One region of the Sphingopyxis lindanitolerans genome, then DNA from elsewhere that is predicted to be linked to it. Evidence: predicted binding sites of a transcription regulator. Region 1 holds the regulator's gene; each other region holds the start of a gene.

Region 1 (3,277 bases):
GCGCGATTTCGCCCGAGGATGACGAGGCGATGCGCCGCGCCGGGCTGGCGCACCTGCTGTCGATCAGCGGGCTGCACGTCACCGCGGTGATCGGCTTCGCGATGCTCGTCGCGATGCGGCTGTTCGCGCTCAGCCGGCGATTGGCGCTGGAAGGATATGTGCTGCCGATCGCGGCGGCGGCCGGGGCGCTCGCCGGGGCGGGCTATACCTGGCTGGCGGGGGCCGAGGTGCCGACGCTGCGGTCGTTGATCGCGGCGCTGCTCGTCCTCGTCGCTTTCCTGATGGGGCGCGAGGCGCTGACCTTGCGGCTGGTCGCGGCGGGGGCGCTGATCGTGTTGCTGTGGCGTCCCGAATCGCTCGCCGGGCCGAGCTTCCAGCTCAGTTTCGCGGCGGTGACCGCGATCGTTGCGCTGCACGAAAGCCCGACGATGCGGCGCTTCCTCGCGCGGCGCGACGAGGGTTTGCCGCGGCGATGGGGGCGGGGACTGGCCGGGCTGCTGATCACCGGGCTGGTCGTCGAGGTCGCGCTGGCGCCGATCGCGTTGTTCCATTTCCACAAGGCGGGGCTTTATGGCGCGCTTGCCAATGTCGTGGCGATCCCGCTCACGACCTTCGTCATCATGCCGATGGAAGCGGCGGGGCTGCTGTTCGACAGTATCGGCATTGGCGCGCCTTTCTGGTGGGTTGCCGACCATGCGCTGCGCCTGCTCATCGCGCTCGCGCATGCGGTGGCGGGCACGCCGGGGGCGGTCGCGACGCTGCCGATCTTTCCGCGCTGGGGCTTTGCGCTGACGGTCGGCGGCGGGCTGTGGATTCTCCTCTGGCGGACGCGCTGGCGCCGGGCCGGCGCGGTGCCGCTGGCGATCGGTATCGCGGCGCTGCTTGCGCAGCCGCGCCCCGACCTGCTGATCACCGGCGACGGGCGCAACATCGCGGCGGCGGCGCCCGGCGGCGGCTATGCGCTGCTGCGCGATCGCGCCGGCGATTTCGTGCGCGATACGATGCGCGAGGCGGCGGGGATCGACACCCCGCTCGGCGCGCTCGCCGATCTGGACCATGTCGAATGCAATGTGGATTTCTGCCGCTGGCGCCAGGGCGTTGACGGCGCGCAGCGCGTCATCCTGGCCTCGCGCGGCCGCGACCGGATCGAAGGGGCCGACATGGCGGCCGCCTGCGACGCCGCCGATGTCGTGATCAGCGACCGCTGGTTACCGCGCGAATGCGTCGGGCGCTGGCTGACGATCGGCCGCGACAGCCTGGCGGAAAGCGGCGGGCTGGCGATCTATCTGGCGGGCAGGCCGCGGGTCGTCGCCGTGCGCCGCGCGGGCGACGAGCATCCGTGGCGCCAGCCCGACCAGCTTAGTGGTAACGACGAAGCAGTCCCGACAAGCGCCCTTGCACCATGACGCGCGCGGCCTCGTAACGCTGCGGCTCATAGGCGCTGTTGGCCGGATCGAGCCGGATCATCTTGCCTTCACGGCGGAAATATTTGAGCGTCGCATCCTGCCCGTCGACCAGTGCGACGACGATATCGCCCTCGCGCGCGGTGTCGGCTTTCTGGATCAGCGCATAATCGCCGTCGAAGATGCCCGCCTCGACCATCGAATCGCCCGACACCTCGAGCGCATAATGTTCGCCCGCGCCGAGCAGCGCGGCGGGAACCGCGAGCTGGTTGTGATCCTCGAACGCTTCGATCGGCACGCCCGCGGCGATCTTGCCGTGCAGCGGCACCTCGATGATGTCGTTTGCGGCGATCGGGCGCAGCGCCGGGGCGGGCTTGCGCAGCGGGACGATATTGTCGCGATCGCCCGGCACCGGAGCCTTCACGCCCTCGGGCGTCTTCAGCACCTCAAGCGCGCGGGCGCGATTGGGGAGGCGGCGGAGAAAGCCCCTTTCTTCCAAGGCGCTTATCAGGCGATGAATGCCCGATTTCGACTTGAGGCCGAGCGCTTCCTTCATCTCCTCGAACGACGGCGAAATGCCGCTCGCGTCGAGGCGCTGCTGGATGAAGTGGAGCAGTTCATGCTGCTTCGCGGTCAACATCTGTCGTTCTCCATGATGTCAGTTCCGGACATAGGGAGAACGATAGTGGAACAAAGCGGAACTTGTCAAGCGATGTCGATATAGTCCGCGAGGTCGCCCGCGGCTTTGGCGGGCGCGCCGGTCTCGCGGAGCAGCAAGGCCTTCGCTTCGGCGAGCGGAACGGTGCGGCCGCTGTCCTGTTCGCCGAACGGCGCGAGGCAGCCGTCGTCGACCCGCGCGCGCAGATAATCGCGGCGGCTGCCGCCTGCGGCGAGCGGCGCAGCGAGCGGCGCGCGGCGGATGGCGGGCAGCGGGTCGCGCGCGCCCGCGAGATGGCGGACGAGCGGAAGCAGGAACAGGATCGCGGTGACGAAGGCGGAGGAGGGATTACCGGGCAGGCCGAGCAGGAGCGCGTCGCCGATCATTCCCGCGATCAGCGGCTTGCCCGGCTTCATCGCGACCTTCCAGAAATCGACGTGGCCGCCCGCATCTTCGAGCGCGCCGCGAACATGGTCGTGATCGCCGACCGAGGCGCCGCCGACGGTGACGATGACGTCGTGACGTCGCGCTAGATCCTTGAGAATACTGGAAATCATCGCCCGGTCGTCGCGCATGTGCAGCGGCAGGCCGACCTCCGCCGGTTCGCCCGCGAGCAGCGCCGCGAGCATCGGACCGTTGCTGTCGGGTATCTGTCCGGGGGCGAGCGCGCGGCCCGGCTGCACCAGTTCGTCGCCGGTGGTCATGACCGCGACGCGCGGCCGCCCGCCGACCGCAAGCTGCGCCGCGCCGCCCATGATCGCGGTCGCGATCGCGCCGGGCGTCAGCCGCGTTCCGGCGGCGAGCAGCCGGTCGCTCGCGGCGAAATCGCTCGCGCGGTCGCGGATGTTCGCGCCGCGCGCGGCGGGCGCGTCGCCGGTCAAGGCGAGGCTTGCCCCTTCGGCGGCGGTATTTTCCTGAATAAGCACCGTATCGGCGCCATCGGGGAGCAGCGCGCCGGTGAAGATGCGTACCGCTTCGCCCGGCGCGAGCGGCGCGGAGGGAACCGCGCCCGCCGCCACTTCGCCGCCGATCCGCCAGGGGCCGGGAAGATCGTCGAAGCGGATCGCATAGCCGTCCATCGCCGACAGCGGCGCGGCGGGCTGATCGCGCTGAGCGACGACATCTTGTGAAAGATAACGTCCAAGAGACTGCAAAAATGCTATATTCTCTGGCGGCAGCGGCGAGCGTAGTGCCAACAGACGCGCCTGGGCTTCCT
Region 2 (3,277 bases), 1.6 Mb from region 1:
GGCGCGATCGCCATCTTGCAACTGAAGCGCTCCATCACGCCCTGATCGGCGGCGTCGGGGCAGGGGCCGCGTTCCTTGGCGAGCAGCATCGACGCCTGGTCGACCTGCGCGCGGATATGCTTGAAGACGCGCAGGTTCGACGATTTCGCCATCGCGCCCTCGAACGGCAGGCCGCGCGCCTGGAGGAAGCTGTGGAAGCCCATCACGCCGAGGCCGACCGAGCGTTCGCGGCTGGCCGAATATTTGGCGCGCGCCATTTCGGGCGGGGCGCGGTCGATATAGTCCTGAAGGACGTTATCGAGCATCCGCATCACGTCTTCGATGAAGCCCTTGTCGCCATTCCACTCGTCCCAGGTTTCGAGGTTGAGGCTCGAGAGGCAGCAGACCGCGGTGCGATCGTTGCCGAGATGGTCGCGGCCGGTGGGCAGGGTAATTTCGCTGCACAGGTTCGAGGTCGAAACCTTCAGCCCCAGGTCGCGGTGATGCTTGGGCATCATGCGGTTCACCTGGTCGATGAAGATGATATAGGGTTCGCCGGTCGCAAGTCGCGTTTCGACGAGCTTCTGGAACAGGCTGCGCGCATCGACGCTGCCGCGGACGCTCTGATCCTTGGGGCTGCGCAGGTTGAATTCAGTGCCGTCGCGGACGGCCTCCATGAACTCGTCGGTGATCAGCACGCCGTGATGGAGGTTGAGCGCCTTGCGGTTGAAGTCGCCCGACGGCTTGCGGATTTCGAGGAACTCCTCGATCTCCGGATGGCTGATGTCGAGATAGCAGGCGGCCGAACCGCGACGCAGCGAGCCCTGGCTGATCGCGAGGGTCAGGCTGTCCATCACCCGGACGAAGGGGATGATGCCGCTGGTCTTGCCGTTGAGGCCGACCGGCTCGCCGATGCCACGCACGCTGCCCCAATAGGTGCCGATGCCGCCGCCGCGCGAGGCGAGCCAGACATTCTCGTTCCACGTCTCGACAATGCCTTCGAGGCTGTCGGGGACCGAATTCAGATAGCAGCTGATCGGCAGGCCGCGGCCGGTGCCGCCGTTCGAGAGAACGGGGGTCGCGGGCATGAACCACAGCTTCGAGATATAATCATAGAGGCGCTGGGCGTGGTCCTGGTCGTCGGCATAGGCCGACGCGACGCGCGCGAAGAGATCCTGATAGGATTCGCCGGGGAGAAGGTAGCGATCCTGCAACGTTTCCTTGCCGAAATCGGTGAGCAGCGCGTCGCGGTCGCGCACGGTCACGACCTCGAATCGGCGCGCGTGGACCTTGGATTCGCTGCTGTCGTTCAGCTTCGCCGCCGGCTGCGCGTCGGGAGCCGATTCGCCCTTCGTTTCGAGGGGCGCCGGAGCGTCATTCTTTGCCAGTTCCACCGTCGCCACGTCGCTCGTCTCCACCCGTTCCGTCTCGCGAAAATCCATTTACTCGTCCCCGTTCTACCCATGCGCCGAGGCGCATATGTTCCTGTCTTGTTCGACCCAGGGCGAAGCCCCGATCCTAGCATCTAAACGCATCCCCGTGGGACTTATTTTCGGCGCAAAGAGGGTTTTCCCGAGCCCATGGTTCATGGGCAACGGAAATCCGCCACTTTCGGCCTGATACTATTTCTTGGGGTGCCCCCGTGGCTGACCCACCACCCATAGTGCCACGTCGGCGCTGCGATGCAAGACGGTAAATGACAGATTGAGGACTCAACTCGTCGATATTTTGATTCGGTTCACCGCGCGAAAAAGGCGCCCACGGCTCCAAAGCACGCTTTTCCTAGGTGCTTCGGCGCGTGCGGTGTGAAACGAAAAAAGGACACCTCGGCGGCGCCATCGACCTGCTCGCAAAGGGCAAAGAAAAAGGGCCCCGGACAAGTCCGAGGCCCTTATTCTAATTTTTATCCAGGTTACGCGTCCGAGCCGCCGTTGCCGGTGCCGCCGCCACCCAGGAACTTCCAAAACCAACCCATGTCAGATCTCCTGTCGGCACTGCCCACGAGGAACAGTTAACGGAGCATATACCTTAATAGATAAGGTAAATCGAGTCTTAACTATAATTGCACACGGGCGATTGCCGCCAATCTGGCAGTCAGGCGGTGCGGCTGTGGGGAGGGGCGGCGAGGCTATTTACCAGTTCGGAAAATAGCTGCGGTTTTCCAAGCAGATACCCCTGCCCGACGTCGCAGCCCAATTGTTCCAGAATTGCCAGCGTCGGCGCGTCTTCAATGCCTTCGGCGACCGCGACGGCGCCGAGGCGGTGCGCGAGATCGATCGTCGATTTGACGACTTCGAGGTTCCGCTGCGAATCGCGCATGGTCATGACGAATCGCTTGTCGATCTTGATTTCGTCGGCCTCGATTTCGGTCAGATATTCGAGGTTCGACTGGCCGGTGCCATAATCGTCGATCGACAGGCGGATGCCGGCGCGGCGGAGCTGCGCGAGCGTCTGCTTCGCCTGGCGGCTATTCTCGATCTGCGCGGTTTCGGTGATCTCGATCGTCAATTTCTCGGCGGACAGGTGATGCGCGGTCAGCATGACGCGGATTGTCCCGACGAGATCACTGTGGTCGAGCAGCGTCGCCGACAGGTTGACCGACATATGGATATCGAGCCCGCGCTGGTGGAGGTCGGCCGCCGACCGGATCGCCTGATCCATGACGAACAGGGTGAGGCGATAGATGTCCTGGCTTTTTTCGGCCTGGACGATGAACTCGTCGGGCGGGATCGGGCCGCGCGTCGGATGCGTCCAGCGCGCGAGCGCTTCGACCCCGACGAGCTGTTTCGTCGCAATCCCGTACTGCGGCTGGAAGGCGACCCAGATATCGCCGCCCGACAATGCGTCCTCGAGCTGCGAGTGAAAGGATAGTTGCCAACCGGCATCGTCCTTTTGCCGCGGCGTATATTTGGTCCACAGCGACCGGGTGCGAATCGACTTTTCGGCGGCGACCAGCGCGGCGGCGAGCCGCTGCGCGTTCGAACCCTCGAACTCGTCGTTGACGCCGAAGGCGATGGCGACGTCGACGCGAAGCTCGCCGATGGTGAGCGGCGCGTTGAACAGCGCGGCCAGGCCGGCGAGTTGCCCCTCGATCTGGCTGTGCTGATAATAAGGTACGAGCCACGCGAACGTGCCGTCGAGATCATGGTGCAGGACGGTGCCCTGCGACGCGAGCTGGAGGCGGCGCGTGACCTGTTCGACAAGCTGGCCGATGCCGTCGCCGGGGATGAAGGCGGCGAGATCTTCGAAATTGACGACCTTGGCCGCGATCACGGTTGCGCTGCCGAAGGGCAACTGA
Region 3 (3,277 bases), 380 kb from region 1:
GCTGCTGTTGATATCAGTGGGCAGGCCGAAAAGACGGATCGCGGGCATGCGCCGCTTGTAACCTCTGCCATGACCCGCGCAAGGCGCAACGGGCGCCGTGCGCAAAGGCTGGATGGTTCAACGGCGGGCGGGCCAACCTGCAGGAGAGGGACATGTGCAGGTGCGATGCAGCCGCAAGGAGGCTGCGAGGCCCGCCGCCGTCGGCCGACCGATTCCACAGGAGCGCGAAACCGGCCGGGATGGCAATCGGTTATGATCAGGCGTCGGTGCCGCCGTCGTCGTCGGGACCGGCCATCATCTCTTCGGCCACCGCGTCGGTCCGGCTGCGGATCGCAGCTTCGAGCCGCTCCATCAGTTCCGGATTTTCCTTGAGGAAGGTCTTGGAATTTTCGCGGCCCTGTCCGATGCGGATCGAATCATAGCTGAACCAGGCACCCGATTTCTCCACGATGCCGGCCTTGACGCCCAGATCGAGGATCTCGCCGATCTTGGAGATGCCCTGACCGTACATGATGTCGAATTCGACCTGCTTGAACGGCGGCGCGACCTTGTTCTTGACGACCTTGACGCGCGTCGTGTTGCCGACGATCTCGTCGCCATTCTTGATCTGGCCGGTACGGCGGATGTCGAGACGGACCGAAGCGTAGAATTTGAGCGCGTTGCCGCCGGTCGTGGTTTCGGGATTGCCGTACATCACGCCGATCTTCATGCGGAGCTGGTTGATGAAGATCACCATGCAGCGCGAACGGCTGATCGAGCCGGTCAGCTTGCGCAGGCTCTGCGACATCAGGCGCGCCTGAAGCCCGACATGGCTGTCGCCCATCTCGCCCTCAATCTCGGCGCGCGGCACCAGCGCGGCGACCGAGTCGATGACGAGCACGTCGATCGCGTTCGATCGCACCAGCGTATCGACGATCTCGAGCGCCTGCTCGCCGGTGTCGGGCTGCGACACGATCAGTTCGTCGATATCGACCCCCAGCTTTTTCGCATAACCCGGATCGAGCGCATGTTCGGCGTCGACGAAGGCGGCGGTGCCGCCCATCTTCTGCGCCTCGGCGATGCAATGCAGCGCCAGCGTCGTCTTGCCCGAGCTTTCGGGGCCATAGATTTCGATGACGCGGCCGCGCGGCAGGCCGCCGACGCCAAGCGCGATGTCGAGCCCGAGCGAGCCGGTCGACACCGCCTCCACCTGCATCGCTTCCTTCGAGCCCAGCTTCATCACCGAGCCCTTGCCGAACGCGCGATCGATCTGCGCGAGCGCAGCGTCGAGCGCCTTCTGTCTGTCCGTTCCGTTCACTGATTTCCCCGATTCGACGAGTGACAATTGTCCGGCCATTTGCCGTCCTTTCCTGCTCTAGAGCGACCGCGGAAGCATCGCAACGCCGGACCCCATGTGCCACATTTGTTCTCGTGGAACAAGAGGGGAACAAAAATAGTTCGCCGCCTCAGCGAAGGCGGGGGCGGCGTATGGGTCAGGCCCCGAACTCCGCGATCGCCGCCTCGATGTCGGTCAGGCGGAACGGCTTGGTCACCAGCCGCCGGTGCGCGTGCGCCGGAGGGATCATGTCGCCGCCGCCCGAGGTGAAGGCAAAAGGAATGTCGCGCGCGGCGAGCGCGTCGGCGACCGGCCAGCCCTTTTCATCGCCAAGGTTGATGTCGATCAGCGCGCCGCCGATCGATTCGGCGGCGATGATCGCCAGCGCTTCGTCGTTCGTCGTCGCCTGCGCGGGTTCGGGCAGGCCGAGCGCGTCGAACATGTCGGCCAGCATCATGCCGATCAGCACGTCATCCTCGACGAGCAGGATGCGCGATGCCTCAGCCACGGCCCGCCCGATGCGCCGCATCGTCGAGCGCCGCCGACACCGCCTCGGCCAGTTGCGCGACCGAAAAGGGTTTGGGCAGGAAAGCGACGTCGGCGATATCGATCGACTGGCGGAGCTGCTCCTCGGCATAGCCCGACATGAACAATATGGGCAGCGTCGGCCGCTTCGCGCGCATCGCGCGCACCATCGCCGGGCCGTCCATCGTCGGCATCACGACGTCGCTGACGATCAGGTCGATTTTTTCCATCCCGGCGAAGCGCTCCAGCCCTTCCTCGCCCTGCGAGGCGGTGACGACGCTATAACCCGCACGGGTCAGCGCGCGTTCCGCGACCGCGCGCACCATATCCTCATCCTCGACGAGCAGGATCGTGCCGGTGCCCCACTGGCTCTTCTTGGGCTTCGCCGGCGGCGCGGGCACCGCGGGGACGTCATGGTCGGCGCGGTGGACGGGGAGGTAGATGGTGAAGCTGGTCTCGCCCGGCCGGCTGTCGGCAAAGATGAAGCCCGCCGACTGCTTGATGATGCCATAGACGGTCGACAGGCCAAGCCCGGTCCCCTTGCCGACGTCCTTGGTCGTGAAAAAGGGCTCGAAAATCTTGGGCAGCACGTCGGCGGGAATACCGCTGCCGGTGTCGCTGACCTTGAGCGCGCTGTAATCGGCGGGGGGCATGAACTCATTGCCCATCTGGCGCACGTCGGCCGCCGACACCGGATAGGTCTCGATCGTCAGCGTGCCGGCGCCCGCCATCGCGTCGCGCGCGTTGACCGCGAGGTTGATGATCACCTGTTCGAGCTGCCCCGGATCGGCGCGCACCGCGCCCAGGCCGCGGCCATGGTGCACGATAAGCTGAATGGTGTCGCCGATCAGCCGCTTGAGCAGATGCGAGACCTCAGAGATCACATCGGGGAGTTGCAAGATCTGCGGGCGCAGCGTCTGCTGGCGCGAGAAGGCGAGCAATTGCCGCGTCAGGCTGGCGGCGCGATTGGCGTTGCTGCGGATCTGCTGGATATCGTCATAGTCGCTGTCGCCGGGCGTGTGGCGCATCAGCATCAGGTCGCAGGCGCCGAGCACCGCGGTCAATATATTGTTGAAATCATGCGCGACGCCGCCCGCGAGCTGGCCGACCGCCTGCATCTTCGACGCCTGCGCGACCTGGCGCTTCAGCCGCGACTCCTCGCTCGAATCCTTGAGGCTGAGCAGCACCGCCGCCTCGCCGAGCCCGCGCACCCCGACGACGCGCATCGACACCGGGTCGTCGCCCTGCCCGATCAGCCGGATCGACAGGTCGCCGCCGACTTGCTGCCCGCTGCTGTGGCGGCGGATCATGTCGGCGAGCGGCCCCTTGTCCTCACCGACGACCAGGTCGCCGGGATAGCGCGGCGTCCGGTTCGCGCCGATGCCCGCGGCGCGGATGAAAGCGCGGTTCATGTACAGGAAGCGACCGTCGCGATCG

The links. The regulator LexA, encoded in region 1, represses DNA repair genes until DNA is damaged. The targets are predictions, from matches to a motif close to GTTCCNCNCTTGTTCT.
Region 2: CVO77_RS15610 (ribonucleoside-diphosphate reductase subunit alpha) is a predicted target of LexA. The motif match lies at 1,461-1,476, and genes of this name have one in related genera.
Region 3: recA (recombinase RecA) is a predicted target of LexA. The motif match lies at 1,413-1,428, and genes of this name have one in related genera.

What each region holds. Positions count from the first base shown of each region.
Region 1 covers NZ_CM009578.1:680,417-683,693, reverse strand. The annotation lists gene CVO77_RS03220 (ComEC/Rec2 family competence protein) at 1-1,406, shown strand, start outside; gene lexA (transcriptional repressor LexA) at 1,360-2,043, opposite strand; gene CVO77_RS03210 (molybdopterin molybdotransferase MoeA) at 2,109-3,277, opposite strand, start outside.
Region 2 covers NZ_CM009578.1:3,271,757-3,275,033, forward strand. The annotation lists gene CVO77_RS15610 (ribonucleoside-diphosphate reductase subunit alpha) at 1-1,421, opposite strand, end outside; gene CVO77_RS15615 (EAL domain-containing protein) at 2,074-3,277, opposite strand, start outside.
Region 3 covers NZ_CM009578.1:1,059,951-1,063,227, forward strand. The annotation lists gene speB (agmatinase) at 1-48, opposite strand, end outside; gene recA (recombinase RecA) at 257-1,336, opposite strand; gene CVO77_RS05105 (response regulator) at 1,473-1,823, opposite strand; gene CVO77_RS05110 (hybrid sensor histidine kinase/response regulator) at 1,816-3,277, opposite strand, start outside.